DNA from 4 places in the Bacillus sp. VA15 genome. Region 4 is predicted to be linked to each of the others. Evidence: riboswitches for the same ligand, from Rfam matches in the RefSeq annotation. Region 4 holds a riboswitch; each other region holds the start of a gene.

Region 1 (5,338 bases), 240 kb from region 4:
ACAAGGATACAAGCAGATAAGAAATTGATAAAGATAAAAACGGCGATACAATCCATACCTTCAGCATCGTTTGAACAACTTGTTTATGGAACACGTTCGGACCGTTTTTTGCCATGCCTATTCCGATAATAGACGATGACGTGACTTGCGCCAAGGGCACTGGCATCCCAAATACAGAACTGATGATCACCAGTCCGGCTCCTGTACCGGATAAGAGAATGCCTTCTCCTTTTGAGAATCTCGTAATTTTCTTCCCGTTTGTTTCTAACACCCGCCGGCCTAATAACAACGCGCCAAGAGCAACAAAAGCTCCCCCGTATAAGGTTCCTTTCGTTACATCCAGCACACCGGCCGCCACTAACGGGCCAACGGCATTCGCCACATTGTTCATACCGGCAGAGAATGCTTCAAAAAATCCGGCACCTAACAAAACAATGCCAAGGATTTTTTGCTTTTTAGAAGATTTAATTTCAATCTTAAAATAACGAAACAGCTTAGATACAAAATATGTGAAACCGAAAGCGAACAGCGGGACAAAAACCCAAAACGACACAATGACCAGCAGGTTGTTCACAAACAATACTTTGTAAGCCACTCCCACGCCGACAACTGCGCCGACTGTTACTTCACTTGTCGACAAAGGAATGCCGAGAAGATTAGCCGTAAAGAGCGACAGCGCAGCGGCTCCAATAATGATGCAAACAATCGTCAGTGTAATCGTCTGCTCGGGGATAATCCCGGAGCTGATGGTTTTTACAACCTCGCCCCCGCCAATGACCGCCCCGGCCAGCACACCGACTGCGCATAGGATCAAAGCGTAGGTTTTCTTTTTAATGGCTCCAGAGCCGTAAGCAACTCCCATCGAAGCTGCAGCGCCGCTTGCACCAATATTCATCGCGAAAAACAAGCTAAATAAAATAGCGGCTAGTTCCATTTTGCAGCTCCTTATTCATGCAGTCCGCATTCTGTTTTCGCCATACCATTCCATCTGCCTGAACGTAAATCCTCTGCGGTAAAAGCAGGAGCCGTGCAAGGCGCGCAGCCAATACTAGGATATCCTTGATCATGAAGCGGATTGTAGTCCAGCTCATTCCGGGATGTGTATCTCCAAATGTCTTTCCAAGTCCAATGGATAAGCGGGCATACTTTTACTGATTTGAATTTTTCATCTTTGTTTAAGAAATTCGTATTGGCACGGCTTGGCCCTTGATCGCGGCGCAGACCGGAAAGCCAGGCTGGATGTCCTGAAAGCGCCTCTCTTAAAGGAACAACCTTTCTAAGATAGCAGCACTGATTCGGCTCTCTTTCCCACAGTTTGTCACCATGTTCTTCGGCTTGCTCCTCAGGGGTAAGGTCTGGTTTTTTCAGGATGATATTAAGACCCGGATAACGCTCTTTCACTCGTTCAATCGTTTCATAGGTTTCTTTAAAATGAAGTCCTGTATCAAGAAACACAATCTCTGCGTCTTTTTTTACTTTATAAATTAAGTCAATCAGAACGATTCCCTCAATTCCGAAACTGCAGGCATAAACAAGCTGATTGCCGTAATGGCCGTATGCCCACTTTAAAACTGAAAGCGCTCCTTTATAAGGGTCGTCTTCCGGAAATGTAATCGTTGGTTCTTCCCAATTATCGTACGTTAACATTTCTTCTTTCCTCCTTTCGGAGACAAACAAACAGTAGCTTTCTGCCGGTTGTCTTTTCCCAATTGTAATGTGATGCGCGGCTGCTGTTATCACATACAGCCTTTTTTCCTCTTAAAATAAAAAACTTTCAATCCGGCGGAAAGAAAGACAGGAACAGCATGTAGCCCTTATCTTTCAAAATGGAATTCATTTTGCTGGAAGTAGCACCTTACAAACTATGCAGGTTGCCGGGCTTCATAGGTCCAGTCCCTCAGCCGCTCTTGATAAGTTTTTAGATTTGTAGTAAATTTTAGCACAATTCTAACATAAGTCAACCCGACTTTTTTTATAGGATTAATAAAAAAACAGGCCGAGTGGCCTGTTTTCAAGTACAACAAGGCTTTGAAGCCTCTATACATCACCGAAATTTATTTCTTATTTTTTAAACCAATCTTTTGACTCGGGATTTCGTTTCCACGTTTTCAGCTTTTCTAGATCGTCTGAATGAATATTTCCGTTTTCGAGCGCGACCTCTGTGAGCGTATCGTAATCAGTTAAAGAGTAGTATGGAAGTTCTGCCTTTGCGAAGGCTTCCTGCGCTTTAGGGAGCCCGTACGTAAAAATGGAGACGACACCGAGCACTTCACAGCCAACCGCTTGTAAAGCTGCCGCAGCTTCAAGTACGCTTCCTCCTGTGGAGATTAAGTCTTCAATAACGACAGTTTTTTGCCCCTTTTGAACAGCTCCCTCAATCTGATTGCCTTTTCCGTGCGCTTTCGGCTTGCTTCTCACATAACACATCGGAAGATTCAAACGGTCAGCCGCCAGAGCAGCATGAGGAATACCGGCTGTAGCTGTTCCCGCAATCATTTCAGCTTCAGGAAAATGCTCTTCGACAAGCTTGCTGATACCTGAGGCGACATCATTTCTGACCTCCGGGAAAGATAGCGTAAGGCGGTTGTCACAGTAGATTGGCGATAAAATGCCGCTTGCCCATGTAAATGGCTCGTTCGGGCGTAAAAATACAGCTTGGATGTCTAATAGATGTTTTGCGATGATTTGTTTCATGATTTGATTCCCTCCCATTCGAGTCTGACAGCTTCATAGGCTTTTACTGGGTCTTTCGCTTTGGTAATCGAGCGTCCTACCACAATCGCTGATGAACCTTTCTCTTTTGCAATTGCAGGTGTCGCTACGCGGATTTGGTCATTCGCAGCGTCCTCTGACATCCTGATCCCCGGAGTGACAGTCAGAAATGAAGGCGACACCGCTTGGTAAATGGCTTTTGCTTCATGAACAGAGCAGACCACTCCATCAAGTCCGCTTTCTTCTGCCAGCTTGCTGTAGTGCACGACCGTGTCGATCAAAGGCTTTTCGATCAGCAGTTCATTCTTCATCATTTGTTCAGATGTGCTTGTCAGCTGGGTTACCGCGATAAGTGACGGGCGTTTTTTTCCGGAAAGCGTTCCTTCTTCTAAGCCTTCCAGAGCTGCTTGCATCATTTTTTTGCCTCCGGCCGCATGAACATTGACGAGGTCCACCCCGAGACCGGCAAGGCGCTTCATCGCTTTGTTTACAGTGGTCGGGATGTCATGAAGCTTTAAATCTAAAAACAGCTCGCAATTTCTTTCTTTTAATTGTTTAACTATAGAAGGCCCTTCTTGATAAAAAAGTTCCATTCCAACCTTTACAAATAACGGTTCTTGCTGAAAAGGCGCTAAGAACGCAAGTGTTTCTTCAGCTGATGCAAAATCAAGCGCGATGATGGGCAGGTTGTTTTTCATGGTTCCAGCTCCTTCCGATGCATTCTTCAATTGATTGATAGCCGTATTGACGCAAAACAGATGGAAGCTGTTCAATCATGTCCGGGCATGCAAAAGGATTCACAAAGTTTGCTGTTCCGACAGCGACCGCGCTTGCTCCCGCGAGAAGAAACTCCAGTGCATCTTCGGCCGTCTGCACGCCTCCCATTCCGATAATCGGGATATTGACCGCTTGGCTGACTTCATACACCATGCGAATGGCAACCGGCTTCACGGCAGGGCCGGAAAGCCCCCCTGTTTTATTCGCTAATATCGGCTTGCCTGATTTTAAATCAAGCCTCATGCCGATTAATGTGTTAATCATCGTAAGACCGTCCGCTCCCGCCTCTTCGATCGCAGATGCAATTTCTGTGATATTTGCCACGTTCGGGGAAAGCTTTACATAAACGGGTACTTCTGAAACCTCTTTAACCGCCTTCGTCAAATCAGCAGCCATTTCAGGGTTCGTGCCAAAAGCGATTCCGCCTGTTTTCACATTCGGGCATGAAATGTTCAATTCAAGGGCATGAACATTAGGCGCTTTGCTGATATGCTCTGCGACTTCAACATAATCCTCGACTTGAGAACCTGCGACATTTGCAATGATTGGCGTATCAAACTGCTCAAGCCACGGCAGCTCATTTTGCAAAACGCTTTCCAGCCCCGGATTTTGGAGACCGATCGCATTGAGCATTCCGGCGCCAGTCTCAGCTACCCTAGGCGTCGGGTTCCCGAAGCGAGGCTCCTTTGTCGTAGCTTTGATCATAATTGCTCCGAGACAAGATAAATCATAAAAACGCGCAAACTCTTTTCCAAAACCGAAGCAGCCTGATGCAGGAATGATCGGATTTTTCAAATCAAGTCCCGGCAATTTCACCTCTAGCATTACAGCGCCACCTCCTGAGCTTTAAATACAGGTCCGTCGAGACATACTTTTACGTAGGATGTCTCACTTTCGTTTGTATGGCACACACACGCGAAGCAGGCGCCGATTCCGCAGCCCATTCGTTCCTCCATGGACAGGTAAACTTCTTTATGGGCATATTCCTGTTTTAATGCCTTCAGCATCGGTGTCGGCCCGCAGCTGAGGAGAATGTCAAACTCTAGATTTTTCTGTTTAATCACATTTGTAACAAACCCGGTTTCCCCATAGGTTCCGTCAGCTGTTGCCACATACGTGTCTCCGTACTGCCGGCATTCTTCTTCGTAAAAAACATCCTTTGCCGATTGGAATCCTAAAACGTGTATGACCTTGACCCCTTTTTCGTTCAAGCGTTTCGACAGCTCTTGGAGAGGCGGCACACCGACACCGCCTCCTACCAGCAAAGCCGTCTTTCCGGGTTGGACTTCATTGACAGGAAAGCCATTTCCCAAAGGCCCGAGGACATCCACAAGTTCTCCCTGCTGCTTCAGTGACAAGAGTCTTGTTCCTTCCCCATCTACTCGATAAATGATGGTGACTTCATTTTTTTCAAAGTTGACGTCGGCGATGCTGATTGGTCTTCTCAAAAGAGGCGTAACCGCTTCGCTCACTTTAAGATGAAGGAACTGTCCCGGGGTTGTAAACCCTTGGACAAGCTCCCCTTTCAGAACCATTTGATACACCCGGTCTGCAATTTGCTGGTTAGAACATACTGTCAAATACGCTTTTTTCATATAGTGACTGCCGCCTCCTGATTTGTGTTGACTGCCGGCATTTGATCAGCACGGAATGTCATGCTTTCCAGCACTCGCAATATCGCTTCTGCCGTATCTAAAGATGTTAAGCAGGCAACACCGTTTTCTACTGATTCACGTCTGATTCTAAATCCGTCTCTTGCCGGCTGCTTTCCTTTTGTCAGCGTATTGATGACAAACTGCGCTTCTCCGTTTCTGATCACGTCAAGCAAGTTCGGGCCGTCCTGGCCGAT
Region 2 (5,338 bases), 210 kb from region 4:
GCTGCGAACGAAGAAAAAGCCATTGACATGAAAAATTTGATTGAAGATACGTTCAAGCCGAAAGAGATCATCATGCATTCAATCGGTTCTACAATCGGCTCACACGCCGGTCCCGGCACATTGGCGATTTTCTTTTTGAAAAAGTGAGCAAACAAAAACCTCCAGATATTTGATATATGCTGGAGGTTTTATATTAATTTTTTATTTACATAAATGATGACTCCAGCTCCATATGCCAAAATCATTGGCGGAATCAACTGATCTTGTCCCTGAAATGAAATAAAACCGTTTAAAAGAAGAAATATCCCTGAATTCAGAAAAAAGTATCCCGCAATACTAGCCAGGCGGTCTTTGTCACGTATCCGAGACTCACGGAAACCGGACAATATCCATGTTTGCTTTTTTATTCCTGCCATATAAGCAATCCAAAAGAAAAGCATCGCAATCAAGATCAATAAAAAATCGATGCGAATTTCCACGAACTCTCCCCCTGTCTTTTAACTGACAAAACACTCTGTCTCCCCTAATGATACGTAACAAAATTTTATTTGTGAAGTTCTTATATAAAAAATAGAAGGCCTGTGCGGCCTTCTATTTTTTCTCGTATGTCCATCCGTCTTCCTGATACACTTTTCCGTTTTTCATCAAATGGCCGAGCGCGCGTTTAAAGGCGGCTTTGCTCATATTAAAACGTTCTCTGATATCGTCAGGCTGGCTTTTGTCACCATACGGCATAGCACCGTTTCTTGTTCTCATATACGTCAGAATGTACTCGGCATCTACAGACAATGCATCCTGTTTTCTCGGAAGCAGCGACATGTTGACTGAACCGTCTTCTTTTACTTGAATCACCCGTCCCGTGATTCTTGAGCCGAGTCTTGGCTCCTCTTTTCTTTCTGACGGATGGATAAAACCGCGGATACCGTCGTCTGTGATGATGAATGAACCCGTTGCGATTAATCTGTACACCGTACCTGTCAGCTCTTTATTCATCAGATCTTCTGAAGCGTCGGTAAACAGTTCGCTGATGATATCTTCAGGCGCTGGTTTCGCAAACATGCGCCCCCGGTTCGTCACTTTCAGCATACAGTAGAGCTTATCCCCTTTTTGCGGCCAGACATCCTCGTATGGCGGCAAATGCTCAGTTGCAACAAGCGCATCCTTAGATAAGCCGACATCAACGAAAACGCCCATATCTTCCACTTTATCCACCACTTCGACCCAGCCGTACTCATCAGCGCTGATGACCGGAATTTTCATCGTGGCCGCAAGTCTTTCCTGCTGGTCCACGTATATAAAGACCTCTACCTCATCTCTGTCTTCGATATCCTCAGTTATTTCACTGTTATGTAAGAGAATCGTATCTTCTCCGTCGGTTAAAAAGTAACCGAAGTCAGTTTGGTGATCTATACTCAAGGTTAATTGCTGCCCTGGTCTCATGCTATCGTCCTTCCTGTTCCGCTTATTTTTCTGCGGATTCTGTTAACATTTTTTCCAATCATCACAAATTGATTCTTTGTTCTGTTGGAAGTTTCTCTTTATTCTACTATAATCAACACATAAGTTAAATGTTATGGAGGTTTTCATATGGCAAAAGAAAGTTCATTTGATATTGTATCAAAGGTGGAATTGCCCGAAGTGCAAAATGCGATTCAAATCGCACTGAAAGAAATCAGCACACGCTATGACTTTAAAGGAAGCAAAAGCGACATTTCTTTAGATAAAGAGGAGCTTGTCCTCGTTTCTGATGACGAATTTAAATTAAGCCAGCTGAAAGATGTACTGGTCAGTAAATTAATTAAACGAAACGTGCCGACAAAAAACATTGATTACGGCAAGGTTGAAAGCGCGTCAGGCGGAACAGTGCGCCAGCGTGCAAAACTTGTTCAAGGCATTGACAAGGACAACGCCAAAAAAATCAATACCATCATCAAAAACTCCGGACTGAAAATAAAGTCTCAAGTGCAGGATGATCAAGTGCGCGTCACCGGAAAAAACAAGGATGACCTGCAGCAGATTATCACAGCAGTGCGGGGCGCGGATCTGCCAATTGACGTTCAATTTATAAATTTCAGATAAATTTTCTGAATCCTATTGATTATTGTCTTTATTTTCGGTAAATTTGGAGAAAGGGAAAATGCCAGGCATCTTTAGGGCACTTCCTGAACACGAAAATTTTATATCCGTTCTTATCAAGAGAAGCAGAGGGACTGGCCCGACGAAGCTTCAGCAACCGGTGTAATGGCGATCAGCCATGACCAAGGTGCTAAATCCAGCAAGCTCGAACAGCTTGGAAGATAAGAAGAGACAAAATCACTGACAAAGTCTTCTTCTTAAGAGGACTTTTTTTATTTCTCTTTTTTTCCTTGCTGAATGTGAATAAAGGAGGCAAACAATGGGACTTTTAGAAGATTTGCAAAAACAGGTGTTAATTGGCGACGGCGCCATGGGGACACTCCTCTACTCCTATGGCATTGACAGGTGCTTTGAGGAGCTCAACATTTCAAAGCCGGAGGAAATTCAGCGCATACATAAAGCGTACGTTGAGGCTGGAGCCAACATCATTCAAACAAATACGTACGGGGCCAATTATATTAAATTATCCAGACACGGGCTTGAGGATGACATCAAAAAAATGAATCAGGAGGCGGTAAAAATCGCGCGGGCTTCAGCAGGCGATGCGTACGTGCTGGGGACGATGGGCGGCATCCGTACCTTTAATAAAAACGCGTACAGCCTTGACGAAATCAAACGCAGCTTTCGCGAGCAGCTGTACCTGCTGCTGCATGAAGAGCCAGATGGCTTGCTGTTAGAAACGTATTATGATTTGGAAGAAGCACGTGAAGTGCTAAAAATCGCGCGCAAAGAGACTGGCCTTCCGATTATGCTGAATGTCTCCATGCATGAGCAAGGCGTACTGCAGGACGGAACACCGCTTTCTGAAGCATTGCGATCGATCGCGGATCTCGGAGCTGATATCGTCGGCATTAACTGCCGGCTCGGTCCTTATCACATGATTGAAGCGCTTAGCGAAGTGCCGATTTTTGATGACGTGTTCTTATCAGTTTATCCGAACAGCAGTCTTCCCTCGCTTGAAGAAGGCCGGCTCGTCTATGAAACAGACGACACGTATTTTCAAAACAGCGCGTCAGAATTCCGCAAGCAAGGCGCGCGGATTATCGGCGGTTGCTGCGGCACCACGCCGAATCACATCCAGGCGATGGCAGAAGCGGTTGGCGGGCTTGCTCCGATTACAGAAAAAGAAGTCAAAACCCGGGCGAAGGAATTCATTTCTGTTCAGCATGAGCGGACAGAGCCCGGCCTGAATGAGATCGCAGCGGAAAAACGCTCCATTATCGTAGAGCTGGACCCGCCGAAAAAATTGAGTTTCGACAAATTTCTGTCCGCTGCTGCTGAATTAAAAGAAGCGGGAATCGACGCCCTGACCCTCGCTGACAATTCCCTGGCTACTCCGCGGATCAGCAATGTTGCCTGCGGCGCCCTTGTGAAGCAACAGCTCGATATGCGCTCTCTTGTCCATATTACATGCCGTGACCGAAATATTATCGGCTTGCAGTCACATTTAATGGGTCTGGATACGTTAGGGCTGAATGACGTGCTGGCCATTACTGGCGATCCTTCTAAAATCGGGGATTTTCCGGGTGCGACGTCTGTGTATGATTTAACATCCTTTGATTTAATCAGGCTGATCAAACAATTCAACGAAGGACTGTCCCTGTCTGGAAAACCGCTTGGCAAGAAAACGAATTTCTCAGTCGCCGCCGCATTTAATCCTAATGTCCGCCATCTGGATAAAGCGGTAAAACGGCTGGAGAAAAAAATAGATTGCGGCGCCGATTATTTTGTTTCACAGCCTGTCTATTCCGAGCAGCAGCTTGTCGATATCCATAACGAAACAAAGCATCTGAAGACACCGATCTATATCGGCATTATGCCACTCACAAGCAGCCGAAATGCTGAATTCATCCACAATGAAATTCCGGGCATTAAGCTATCTGACTCTATTCGCGAAAAAATGGCCCTCGCCGGCGAGGATAAAGAGAAACAAAAAGCGGAAGGCCTTGCGATTGCACGCTCCCTGTTGGATACGGCATGCGAGCTGTTTAACGGCATCTACTTGATTACGCCTTTTCTCAGATCTGACTTAACCGCCGAGCTCACTTCGTACATTCAGCAAAAAGATGAGCAGCGCCAAAATATCTATTTGCATTAATACCTTGAAGACTGCCTGAGCCAATCGGGCGGTCTTTTTCAACGTAATTCGTGTTACGATAAAGAAAATCAGTTTATGAGGAGGATCATCATGCTCGAAGTTAAAACCATTTCTGCGGAAGATACATACGACATCCGGCACCGCATCCTGCGTCCCCATCAATCCATCGAACAATGCAAATATGAACAGGATCATGCGGAAGGCGCCTTTCATCTCGGTGTGTTTTATGAAGGAACCCTGATCAGCATCGCTTCTTTTTCCCCTCAAAATCAGCCATTATTAACGGAATCCCCTGCATATCGGCTGAGAGGCATGGCGACGCTTGAAGGATATCGTGATCAAAAAGCCGGAAGCACGCTGATCAAATATGCGGAACAAAAACTGGCAGACAGAGGCGTACAGGCGGTCTGGTGCAATGCAAGACAACATGTCAAAGGCTACTACGCAAAGCTTGGCTGGGAGGAACTTGGCGAACCGTTTGAGATTCCCGGCATTGGCACTCATATTGTCATGTACAAAACATTCGGAACAAGCAGGTGACCCGTATGAAGATAATGGATGAGCTGATTGAGCTTCATGAAGAACATACCTCCGGACTATTGCGGCTTTGCAGGCAAGCCGGGTGGCCGGATTATGGCGAACAAGAGCTGGCACTGCTTGTCCAACAGGGGCGTTTTTTCGGTTATCAAAATGTCCGGGGAGACATTATTTCCTGCATCGGCTTGTTTTTGTTTGGCCGTCTTGCCTCTATCGGACTCGTCATCGTAGACAAGGAATACAAACGGCTCGGTCTCGGGCGGCGGATGGTAAACGCGTGTATCAGTAAAACGGATGAAAGCACCGCCATCAGGCTTTGCGCCACAAAAGAAGGTTTGCCGCTTTATGAGAAAGCGGGTTTTCATACAGCGGGTTCAGTCCGAAAGTACAGCTGTCACAGTTTTCAACCGATTGAAAAGCAAGATCATCTTGATGCTAAACTGACAGCCTTTAGAAAACAAGACTTTCAAGAATTAGCCACGGCCGATCTGGCAGCCTTTGGCGGAGATCGATCAAATCTTCTGCAGCAGCTTATTTCCACTTCAGAGGAATGCGTCATCGCCAGAA
Region 3 (5,338 bases), on a different contig from region 4:
TACCGGCAGACGAAGCGCCTGAATATACAGAAGGGTACGAAGGCTTCTACCACCTGCTGTCGATTCAAGGAGATGTAGAGGAAACAAAACTCCACTACATTATCAGAGACTTTGACAAAGGCAACTTCCAAAGCAGAAAAGAAACAATGAAGCGTGTCGTTGAAGAACTTCAAAACGAATACGGGCAAGACCGGATTCAGATTGATATGAACGATCAATACTACAACATGAGAGAGAAAATTGAACCTGTCATCGAAATTGTCAACATTGCCAAGCAAGCGATGGAAAACCTCGGCATCGAACCGAAGATTTCTCCAATCCGCGGCGGCACGGACGGATCCCAGTTGTCCTACATGGGACTCCCAACGCCAAACATCTTTACCGGCGGGGAAAACTTCCACGGCAAGTTTGAATACATCTCAGCCGATAACATGGTGAAAGCCGTAAATGTCATCGTTGAGATTGCAAAACTGTTTGAAGAACAGGCATAATACCAAAAGCCAGTCTTAAAAAAAGACTGGTTTTTTTTTGTGAAAACGAAACATTTTGAATACGTCCTCCGTAAAACAAGTATCAACAGTTGAGGAGGAAAAACAATGACAAAACATGCAATAGCTGCAAAGAGTCTATTGAAAAAATGGATGATGACAAGGCCGCTTAACATGCAAAAGAAATCCAGCCCCTTTCAAAAAATCAGAAAAATGTTCAAACGCTTCTTCAAATAAAACATTCAAATCCCCAAAACATAATCCGCATTCACTCGTACCGCCCAAATGCTCCGTAATTTGGGTTTTTTGTGTTTGATTCCGCAAAATAGGGTATAAACCAAACAAGCAAGAAAACAGCAACCAAAAACAGGTAATTTGAATTATTAATTTTTAGGTTAAAAGTTATATAAAGGAATTTATTTTATCGTCGATAGTAACTATAGAACCAATCACCAACCAGAACAATCATCATGTTGTAAGACTATTTTCAGGTCATCAGGTTAGACTGTTTTTGAGGGGCAGTTATTTATTTTTAAATGGATTTAGAATTTTTTGAATACTTTTTGACATTTTATCCGTACAATAGAGAATACCAAAACTTTTTTTGGGAGGTATGTAAAATGATCCTATTTATTATCATCGCATTATGCGGCTATCTTCTTTTTTCTTTCAGCAAGGACAATCGCCGCAAACCGCAAAAGACAAGCCCTCTGCCAGCAGCCGCACCTCATCACAACAACCTAATCGACCTTGACGCCATCCGCCAAAAACGCCGGATGCCTCTTTCCTAATCCTATATTTCAAACGAAAAGGCTGCTGAATCATGCAGCCTTTTTCAATTTTAGAAACATTTATTACTCGGGAAAAACAATCAGCAGGGTTTCTGATCACTAGATTTGGAACTTGAAACCTTTTTGCCGCCTGTCCGTAATCTCTTACAAGGCAAATCCAAAAGGAGACTTCAGCAATGATCGAATTATTTATGAAACAAAAAATGTTCTCGTTTAAAGATGCATTTCACATTTATGACCGAGATGAACAAGAGACATTCAAGGTCGAGGGCCGGTTCTTTTCGTTAGGAGACTCGCTACAAATGACAGATTCATCCGGAAAAACACTCGTTTCCATAGAACAAAAAGTAATGTCTGTATTGCCGCGATACGAGATTTCAATTGGCGGGAAAACAGTTTGTGAGGTGGCAAAGAAATTAACGTTTTTTAAACCAAAATTTGAAATTTCCAAGCTCAACTGGGAAATTGACGGTGACTTGTGGAAGGATGAATTTCAACTGACGGACGGGGAAAATGTCCGGATGTCAGTGAGCAAAAAGTGGCTTAGCTGGGGTGATTCCTATCATTTGCAAATTGCAAACGAGGAAGATGTGCTGATCTGCACAGCCATTGCTATCGTGCTGGATATGGTATTATATGACGACGAAGATGAAAGTATTTTCTAAAAAGGTGTTGACAATTGATCCAAAAGTAATAATATTAAGATAATTAAAATCTGAATATGAAGATGTACCTTATCAAGAGAGGTGGAGGGACTGGCCCTATGATACCCGGCAACCGCTGTTTCAAACAGAATGGTGCTAAATCCTTTAGAACATTGCGTTCTTGCAGATGAGGCGGAGATTTGATCATTCAAGCTCTTCCTTACTCAAAGGAAGAGCTTTTTTCATGCACAACACATTTCAGAAAAGAGGCGAATGACATGGCTCAACAAACAAATGTTGCAGGACAAAAAACAGAAAAACAAATCAAAGCTCCTTTTCGTGCCGATCATGTTGGCAGTTTACTGCGATCTGCTCCGGTGAAAGAAGCCCGGCAAAAAAAAGCGGCTGGCGAGATCACTGCGGAACAGCTTCGTGATATCGAAAATCAAGAGATCACCCGCATTGTGGAAAAACAAAAAGAAATCGGTCTCGATGTGGTAACAGACGGGGAATTCCGACGTTCCTGGTGGCATTATGATTTCCTGGAAGGGCTTGACGGTGTGGAACCGTTCATCCCGGCTGAAGGGATTCAGTTCCATCATGCGAAAACAAAAGCACGCAGCATCAAAGTGACGGGAAAACTCGATTTTACGAGCCACCCCGCGCTTGCCGATTATCAATTTTTACATGAGATTGCCGGTGACGCGACACCAAAGCTGACGATTCCGAGCCCGAATATGCTGTTTTTCGGTGAAAAAGCCGATAAAGGGATTTATGACGACCAAGAGGAATACTTTCATGATCTGGCCCAAGCGTACAAAAAAGCAATCAAAGCCTTCTATGACGCTGGATGCCGCTATCTTCAGCTTGATGATACGTCATGGTCTCTCTTCTTTGAGGAAAAAGGCAGAGAGGTCGTCCGAGCGCTTGGCGGCGATCCAGAAACATTGCCTGCCTTATTCGCCAAAACGATTAACGATGCAGTGGCAGACCGACCTGATGATTTAGCAATCACGATGCACATTTGCCGCGGCAACTTCCGTTCAACTTGGGCGGCATCAGGAGGCTATGACGCTGTAGCGGAAACGATTTTGGATGGCTTACATTTGGACGGCCTGTTCTTGGAATACGATGATGACCGCTCCGGTAACTTTGATCCGCTCCGTTTCGTGAAACGCAAGGATCTGCAAATTGTACTCGGTTTGATTACATCGAAATACGGCGAGCTTGAAAATCCTGAGGATGTGAAGCGCCGAATCAATGAAGCGGCGCGCTTTGTCAGCCTGGATCAGCTGTGCCTCAGCCCGCAGTGCGGTTTCGCCTCTACAGAAGAAGGCAATCTTTTGACAGAGGAGCAGCAATGGGCGAAGCTGCGCCATGTGATCGACATCGCCAACGATGTGTGGAGATAATCTATCATTGACAGAAACATAAAATGTGTGAATAATATATACTATCAGAAAATTTCATAAAAAGGTTTTCCTTATCAAGAGAGGTGGAGGGACTGGCCCTGCGATACCCGGCAACCGCTGTTTAACAGAATGGTGCTAAATCCTTTAGAGCAATGATTGCTCTTGAAGATAAGGTTGAGATTGTCACACAAGCTCTTCCTTATCCAAAGGAAGAGCTTTTTTATATTCGAATGGAAAGAAGGAATGGACAACATGCCACAACAAACAACACCCGCAGAACAAAAATCACTTCAAAGAAAAAAACCGCCGTTTCGCGCGGATCAAGTCGGAAGCCTGCTGAGATCTGAGCCCGTTAAAAAAGCGCGGCTGCAAAAAGCGGCCGGCGAGATTACGGCTGAGCAGCTTCGCCAAATCGAAAACGATGAAATCACCCGCATTGTGGAAAAACAGAAGGACACCGGCCTGAACGTCGTGACAGACGGTGAATTCCGCAGAGCGTGGTGGCACTTTGATTTCCTTGAAAACTTAGATGGCGTTGAGCCGTTTACTCCTGAGCAGGGCATTCAATTCCATAACGTACAGACAAAAGCACGCGGCATAAAAGTGACCGGCGATATCGACTTTTCGACTCACCCTATGCTTGAAGATTACTCCTTTCTCCATAGCATTGCCGGTGACGCGACACCAAAGATGACGATCCCAAGCCCGAATATGTTGTTTTTCCGCGGAAAGCTGGAAAAGGATGCATACAAAAACGACTATCACCTTTTCCAGCACGATGTATCCAAAGCATATAAAAAAGCGATTCAAGCGTTTTATGACAGAGGCTGCCGCTACCTCCAGCTTGATGATACAGCATGGGCTGTTTTCTTATCTGAAAAAGGCTTAAAACAAATCGAAGCGTTCGGAACAACGCCTGATGAGCTTCGCCAGCTGTTTGCGAAATCCATTAACGACGCGATTGCAGACCGTCCGGATGACTTGACCGTAACAATGCACATTTGCCGCGGCAACTTCCAGTCCACTTGGACAGCGGAAGGCGGCTATGACGCAGCAGCCGAAACCATTTTTGACGGCTTGAACCTGGACGGGCTTTTCCTAGAGTATGATGATTCACGCTCAGGCGGATTTGAACCACTCCGTTATGTGAAGCGCTCTGATCTTCAGCTTGTCCTTGGCTTAGTGACATCTAAATTCGGTGAGCTTGAACATCCAGACGATGTAAAACGCCGTATCGAAGAAGCGTCCCGCTATGTGAGCTTAGACCAGCTTTGCCTCAGCCCTCAATGCGGATTCGCTTCAACTGAGGAAGGCAACAAGCTGACTGAAGAACAGCAATGGGCGAAGCTGCGCCATGTGGTTGAGATCGCTAACGATGTTTGGAAATAAGCAAAGAAAAAACACACTTGATTCCCTGGCGGAGCAAGTGTGTTTTTTATGTTATTGAGCGGTATAGCCTCCATCAAGGACGACAGCCTGCCCGGTGACACCCTTCGCTTTCTCGCTTGCCAAAAACGCCGCATAATCCGCGATTTCCTTGACGGAAAGCAATCGTTTTTGCGGCACAAGCGGAAAAATGACCTGTTCAAGCACGGAGTCGTAAGGGACATTTCTCGTTTTCGAAAGATCGCTCAGCTGATTGCGGACAAGCTGTGTATCGACATAACCCGGACAAAGCGCGTTGACTGTAATGCCGTGGGGCGCGCCTTCCAGCGCCCCGACCTTTGTCAGTCCAATGACGCCGTGCTTGGCGCTATTATAAGCGGATTTCCCCGCAAAGCCGACTAAACCATTAACAGATGCGATATTAATAATTCTGCCAAACCGCTGTTTTTTCATGATCGGAAAAACATGCTTCATCGCGATGAAGGGCGCCGTCAGCATAACCTTGATCAGCTGTTCAAAGGTTTCTGTCGGAAACTCTTCAATCGGGGCGACGTGCTGAATACCGGCATTGTTCACCAAAATATCCAAGCTGCCGTATCGTTTTTGGATGGCGTTTA
Region 4 (5,338 bases):
TTTCAGGCCTGATTCCTGACAGGGTTGACCTAACACCGATCAAATTGAGCGCCTCGATCAATTTAAAGATTTGGTGTGCTACCATCGTATCAACCACCACAACACCTGACAGATCGATTAACAGATGCTCCACACGTCTTTTTGCACAAGCCTGAAGCGTGTTTTCCAGAATAAACTTTGCCCGTTCTGTATCAATGTCACCGACAAGCGGAAGCAGAGCTGTTGATTTGCTCAGGGTAATGATAGGCGAGCTTAATTCTAGTATCATTTCTCTTTGGGCGTTTAATTGCTGTTTGGCATTCATTTCAGCGTGATCGACGAAGGTATAAATGGTAAAATCAAATACTTTTACAATCAAATCTGCCCATTTTTGTTTCTCTCCCGATTCAAACGCCGACTCGTTTTCTTCTGCGAACTTCTCAAAATACTTCGTATATAATCTCCGGTTTCTCATAAACTCCCGAATGACATACTGAACCGGAGTGTCAAGATGCTTTTGATCGTTCGTCAGCTCAATGACCCACTCTTGAAATTCTTCGAGAAATTGTTTTTCCGGTAAAACATACATGTAATTCAGATGCCGATAAAATTCTCTATCCTGCTCTTTCAATTCTTCCGTTACAGAAGCATTATGTAAGGCGTAAAGCGAATTCGGATCGCTTTCCTCCATCGTTTCAATCCATTCCTCGGCCATTTGTTCAACATGTTCTGAAAAAAATGCATATAATTTTTCATTCAGTTTCATCACACTGCTCCTTTCCCCAACACTATTATAACTTGACTAACAGCTGAATCCCAGTCATACATGCTGAAGCCATCCAATATTTTGAAAATTACTAATTCTTTGGGTTGTATCCTATTTTTTCAAAATGCTTCAAATGGCTCTGTCCGAGCGGTTGATTTTTTCATATAATATGAGGCAACACCCTTGAATCCACTTGAAAGCATAAAAAAGGAGGGCTTTTTTATGAATGGTGAAATCCGCTTGATCCCGTATGTGACGAATGAGCAGATCATGGATGTAAACGAGCTTCCTGAGGGCATTAAAGTGATTAAGGCGCCAGAAATGTGGGCAAAAGGGGTAAAAGGCAAAAATGTAAAAATTGCTGTATTGGATACGGGCTGCGACACAAGCCATCCTGATTTAAAGAACCAAATCATCGGAGGAAAGAACTTCACGGATGATGACGGCGGCAAGGAAGATGCGATCTCCGACTACAACGGACATGGCACACACGTCGCTGGAACAATTGCAGCTAACGATTCAAACGGCGGCATTACCGGGGTCGCGCCTGAGGCAAGCCTATTGATTGTAAAGGTTCTTGGCGGTGAAAACGGCAGCGGACAATACGAATGGATTATTAACGGCATTAACTACGCGGTGGAACAGAAAGTCGATATCATCTCAATGTCCCTTGGCGGACCAAGCGATGTGCCAGAGCTGGCAGAAGCAGTGAAAAACGCCGTCAAAAACGGAGTGCTTGTCGTTTGCGCAGCGGGAAATGAGGGTGACGGAGACGAACGCACAGAAGAGCTTTCCTACCCTGCGGCTTATAATGAAGTCATCGCGGTCGGATCTGTTTCGGTAGCGCGAGAATTATCAGAATTTTCTAACGCGAATAAAGAGATTGACCTTGTGGCTCCCGGAGAAAATATCTTATCCACTCTTCCTAACAAGAAGTACGGTAAGCTTACCGGCACTTCAATGGCTGCTCCTCATGTCAGCGGAGCGCTTGCTTTAATCAAAAGCTATGAAGAAGAATCATTTCAAAGAAAGCTTTCTGAATCTGAGGTTTATGCACAGCTGATCCGCAGGACTCTTCCGCTTGATATTGCTAAAACGCTGGCAGGCAATGGATTCCTGTATTTAACTGCTCCTGATGAGCTGGCAGAAAGAGCAGAGCAATCACATTTGATGACCCTATAAAATTATTTTTCTTATATAACATAAACCAAATATTGTAAATAAAATTTCAAATTCTATGTTGACAGCGAATTTGAATTACTGTTAAGATTACCAACAAATGATTCAACTTTTCAAAAAATTAATAACATTTTCTCTTATCGAGAGTTGGGCGAGGGATTGGCCTTTTGACCCCAACAGCAACCGACCGTAATTCCATTGTGAAATGGGGCGCACTGCTTTTCGCGCCGAGACTGATGTCTCATAAGGCACGGTGCTAATTCCATCAGATTGTGTCTGAGAGATGAGAGAGGCAGTGTTTTACGCAGAAAAGCCTCTTTCTCTCATGGGAAAGAGGCTTTTTATTGTGAGAAAACCTCTTAGCGGCCTGTATCCGCGGGTTAACGAGAGTGTTTTACATATAAAGGAGGAGAAACAATGACAACCATCAAAACATCGAATGTAGGATTCCCGAGAATTGGACTGAACAGAGAATGGAAAAAAGCACTTGAAGCGTATTGGAAAGGCAGCACTGATAAAGATACGTTTTTAAAGCAAATCGACGACCTATTTTTATCCGCAGCAAAAACACAAATTGACCAGCAGATTGATGTTGTGCCTGTTTCTGATTTCACACAGTATGACCATGTACTCGACACAGCAGTCAGCTTCAACTGGATTCCGAAACGGTTCAGACATTTGACTGACGCTACCGATACATACTTTGCTATCGCCCGCGGAATAAAAGACGCCGTATCCAGTGAAATGACAAAATGGTTTAATACAAATTACCATTACATCGTTCCGGAATATGACGAGAGCATTGAATTCCGCCTGACAAGAAACAAACAGCTCACAGATTACCGCCGGATCAAACAGGAATACGGCGTTGAAACAAAACCTGTGATTGTCGGCCCTTATACGTTCGTCACGCTTGCTAAAGGCTATGAACCGTCTGAAGCAAAAGCAATCCAAAAACGCCTTGTGCCGTTATATGTACAGCTTCTGAAAGAGCTTGAAGAAGAAGGCGTAAAATGGGTTCAAATCGATGAGCCGGCGCTTGTTACAGCTTCTGCCGAAGATGTCCGCGGCGCAAAAGAATTATTTGAAAGCATGACTAACGAGCTTTCATCCTTGAATGTGCTTTTGCAGACGTATTTTGATTCTGTTGATGCTTATGAAGAGCTGATCTCTTACCCGGTACAGGGAATTGGCCTTGATTTCGTTCACGATAAAGGCAGAAACCTGGAACAGCTGAAAACACACGGATTCCCAACAGACAAAGTGCTAGCAGCCGGCGTTATCGACGGACGCAACATTTGGAAAGCGGATCTTGAAGAACGTCTCGATGCCGTTCTTGATATTCTCAGCACTGCAAAGGTTGATGAACTGTGGATTCAGCCTTCCAGCAGCCTGCTGCATGTTCCGGTAGCGAAGCACCCTGATGAGCATTTGGAAAAGGATCTGCTGAACGGATTATCCTACGCAAAAGAAAAACTAGCCGAGCTGACAGCTTTGAAAGAAGGTTTAGTATCAGGAAAAGCGGCGATCAGCGAACAGATTCAGCAGGCGAAAGCTGATATTCAGGCGCTCAAACAGTTTGCAACAGGCGCAAATTCTGAACAAAAGAAAGAACTTGAGCAATTAACCGATAAAGACTTCAAACGCCCGATTCCGTTTGAAGAACGTTTAGCCCTGCAAAATGACTCTCTCGGCCTTCCGCTTTTGTCGACGACTACGATCGGAAGCTTCCCGCAGTCTGCTGAAGTGCGGAGCGCACGCCAAAAATGGCGGAAAAATGAGTGGTCTGATGAACAGTACCAAGACTTTATCAATGCGGAAACAAAACGATGGATTGATATTCAGGAAGAATTGGATCTTGATGTGCTAGTGCACGGTGAATTTGAACGGACAGATATGGTCGAATACTTTGGTGAAAAGCTGGCCGGCTTTGCCTTCACAAAATACGCTTGGGTTCAATCATACGGCTCACGCTGTGTCCGCCCGCCAGTCATTTACGGAGATGTTGAATTCATTGAACCGATGACAGTGAAAGACACGGTATATGCACAGTCCCTGACATCCAAGCATGTGAAAGGAATGCTGACCGGTCCTGTTACAATCTTAAACTGGTCTTTCCCTCGAAACGACATTTCGAGAAAAGAAATCGCCTTCCAAATCGGGCTTGCCCTTCGCAAAGAAGTAAAAGCGCTTGAAGACGCAGGCATTCAAATTATTCAAGTGGATGAACCGGCGCTGCGCGAAGGCCTTCCATTAAAAACCCAAGATTGGGATGAGTATTTGACTTGGGCGGCAGAAGCATTCAGATTAACCACTTCTTCCGTGAAAAACGAGACGCAAATTCATACACATATGTGCTACAGCAACTTCGAAGACATCGTCGATACGATCAATGATCTTGATGCCGATGTGATTACAATCGAACACAGCAGAAGCCACGGAGGATTTTTAGATTATTTAAAAGACCATCCGTATTTGAAAGGGCTAGGCCTTGGTGTATATGACATTCACAGCCCTCGTGTACCGTCAACTGAAGAAATGTACAACATTATCGTTGACGCGCTTGCCGTCTGTCCGACTGACCGCTTCTGGGTAAACCCAGACTGCGGATTGAAAACAAGACAGCAGGAAGAAACAGTTGCCGCATTGAAAAACATGGTTGAAGCCGCAAAACAGGCAAGAGCTCAGCAGACACAGCTTGTATAAAATAGAAACCATCTGTCTTTGGCAGATGGTTTTTTCTATTAGAAAGCGGAAATCGGTTTCCGATGCTTCCCGTCCCCTTCTATTAATATTTTGGCTGTTCCATTTTCATCAAATTCCACAAGGCTCAATGATGTATCATGTATGTAAGCAGAATTCCATATGTCATGAACGCGTCTTCCCTTTATGATATTTAACAGCATTAATATAAAGACAGAATGGGTAACCAAGAGAACATTACCGGAAGAATGGCTGTCTAAAATAGTTTGGAGAGCTAGCCTTACCCGGTTTTCAAAGTCAAAAAACGTTTCACATCCCTGCTGGCGATAAGCTTCGGGATAATGAAAATAAGCATGAAAAAGATCTGGTTCGTCCCTTTCAATATCTTCTTGTTTTTTCCCTTCCCATGAGCCCAGTGACATTTCTCTGAACATATGATCTTTAACCAGCGGGAGCCTCCGCGATCCCAGTACGGTTTTTGCTGTCTCTTCTGTCCGCTTGCTCGGGCTGATGTATACCTGATTCAATTCAATATCCTTCAGACGCTCCCCAAGAGCGCGGGCGTTATACAGTCCAAGTTCTGTTAAATCAGAATCCAGCCAGCCCTGCATCCGTTTTTCCACGTTCCATTGAGTCTGTCCGTGCCTGGCAATATATAAATGCAGCATCATTACCCCTCCTCTTTTCTCCTCTTATCTTAGCAAATCCCCC

Evidence for each region. A riboswitch is a leader RNA that binds a small molecule or an ion and turns the genes downstream of it on or off. The one in region 4 is predicted to bind S-adenosylmethionine.
Region 1: another riboswitch for S-adenosylmethionine. It lies ahead of AC0DBE_RS06845 (phosphoadenylyl-sulfate reductase); the one in region 4 lies ahead of metE (5-methyltetrahydropteroyltriglutamate--homocysteine S-methyltransferase).
Region 2: another riboswitch for S-adenosylmethionine. It lies ahead of AC0DBE_RS09320 (bifunctional homocysteine S-methyltransferase/methylenetetrahydrofolate reductase); the one in region 4 lies ahead of metE (5-methyltetrahydropteroyltriglutamate--homocysteine S-methyltransferase).
Region 3: another riboswitch for S-adenosylmethionine. It lies ahead of AC0DBE_RS12645 (5-methyltetrahydropteroyltriglutamate--homocysteine S-methyltransferase); the one in region 4 lies ahead of metE (5-methyltetrahydropteroyltriglutamate--homocysteine S-methyltransferase).

The regions. Positions count from the first base shown of each region.
Region 1 is NZ_JBVQPQ010000002.1:382,007-387,344, forward strand. Features, by position in the region: gene cysP (sulfate permease) at 1-934, opposite strand, end outside; gene AC0DBE_RS06845 (phosphoadenylyl-sulfate reductase) at 946-1,647, opposite strand; SAM riboswitch class I at 1,812-1,917, opposite strand; gene pyrE (orotate phosphoribosyltransferase) at 2,062-2,694, opposite strand; gene pyrF (orotidine-5'-phosphate decarboxylase) at 2,691-3,410, opposite strand; gene AC0DBE_RS06860 (dihydroorotate dehydrogenase) at 3,379-4,314, opposite strand; gene pyrK (dihydroorotate oxidase B electron transfer subunit) at 4,314-5,084, opposite strand; gene carB (carbamoyl-phosphate synthase (glutamine-hydrolyzing) large subunit) at 5,081-5,338, opposite strand, start outside.
Region 2 is NZ_JBVQPQ010000002.1:833,417-838,754, forward strand. Features, by position in the region: gene AC0DBE_RS09300 (DegV family protein) at 1-147, shown strand, start outside; gene AC0DBE_RS09305 (DUF3784 domain-containing protein) at 189-479, opposite strand; partial or broken gene AC0DBE_RS09310 (CvfB family protein) at 592-1,489, opposite strand; gene AC0DBE_RS09315 (YajQ family cyclic di-GMP-binding protein) at 1,588-2,079, shown strand; SAM riboswitch class I at 2,187-2,304, shown strand; gene AC0DBE_RS09320 (bifunctional homocysteine S-methyltransferase/methylenetetrahydrofolate reductase) at 2,396-4,234, shown strand; gene AC0DBE_RS09325 (GNAT family N-acetyltransferase) at 4,325-4,774, shown strand; gene AC0DBE_RS09330 (GNAT family N-acetyltransferase) at 4,780-5,338, shown strand, end outside.
Region 3 is NZ_JBVQPQ010000004.1:171,252-176,589, forward strand. Features, by position in the region: gene pepT (peptidase T) at 1-491, shown strand, start outside; gene AC0DBE_RS12630 (hypothetical protein) at 597-725, shown strand; gene AC0DBE_RS12635 (hypothetical protein) at 1,025-1,279, shown strand; gene AC0DBE_RS12640 (LURP-one-related/scramblase family protein) at 1,456-1,944, shown strand; SAM riboswitch class I at 2,011-2,117, shown strand; gene AC0DBE_RS12645 (5-methyltetrahydropteroyltriglutamate--homocysteine S-methyltransferase) at 2,202-3,335, shown strand; SAM riboswitch class I at 3,404-3,510, shown strand; gene AC0DBE_RS12650 (5-methyltetrahydropteroyltriglutamate--homocysteine S-methyltransferase) at 3,588-4,724, shown strand; gene AC0DBE_RS12655 (3-hydroxybutyrate dehydrogenase) at 4,776-5,338, opposite strand, start outside.
Region 4 is NZ_JBVQPQ010000002.1:621,253-626,590, forward strand. Features, by position in the region: gene rsbRB (RsbT co-antagonist RsbRB) at 1-745, opposite strand, end outside; gene isp (serine protease Isp) at 968-1,927, shown strand; SAM riboswitch class I at 2,059-2,214, shown strand; gene metE (5-methyltetrahydropteroyltriglutamate--homocysteine S-methyltransferase) at 2,342-4,630, shown strand; gene AC0DBE_RS08085 (histidine phosphatase family protein) at 4,669-5,295, opposite strand.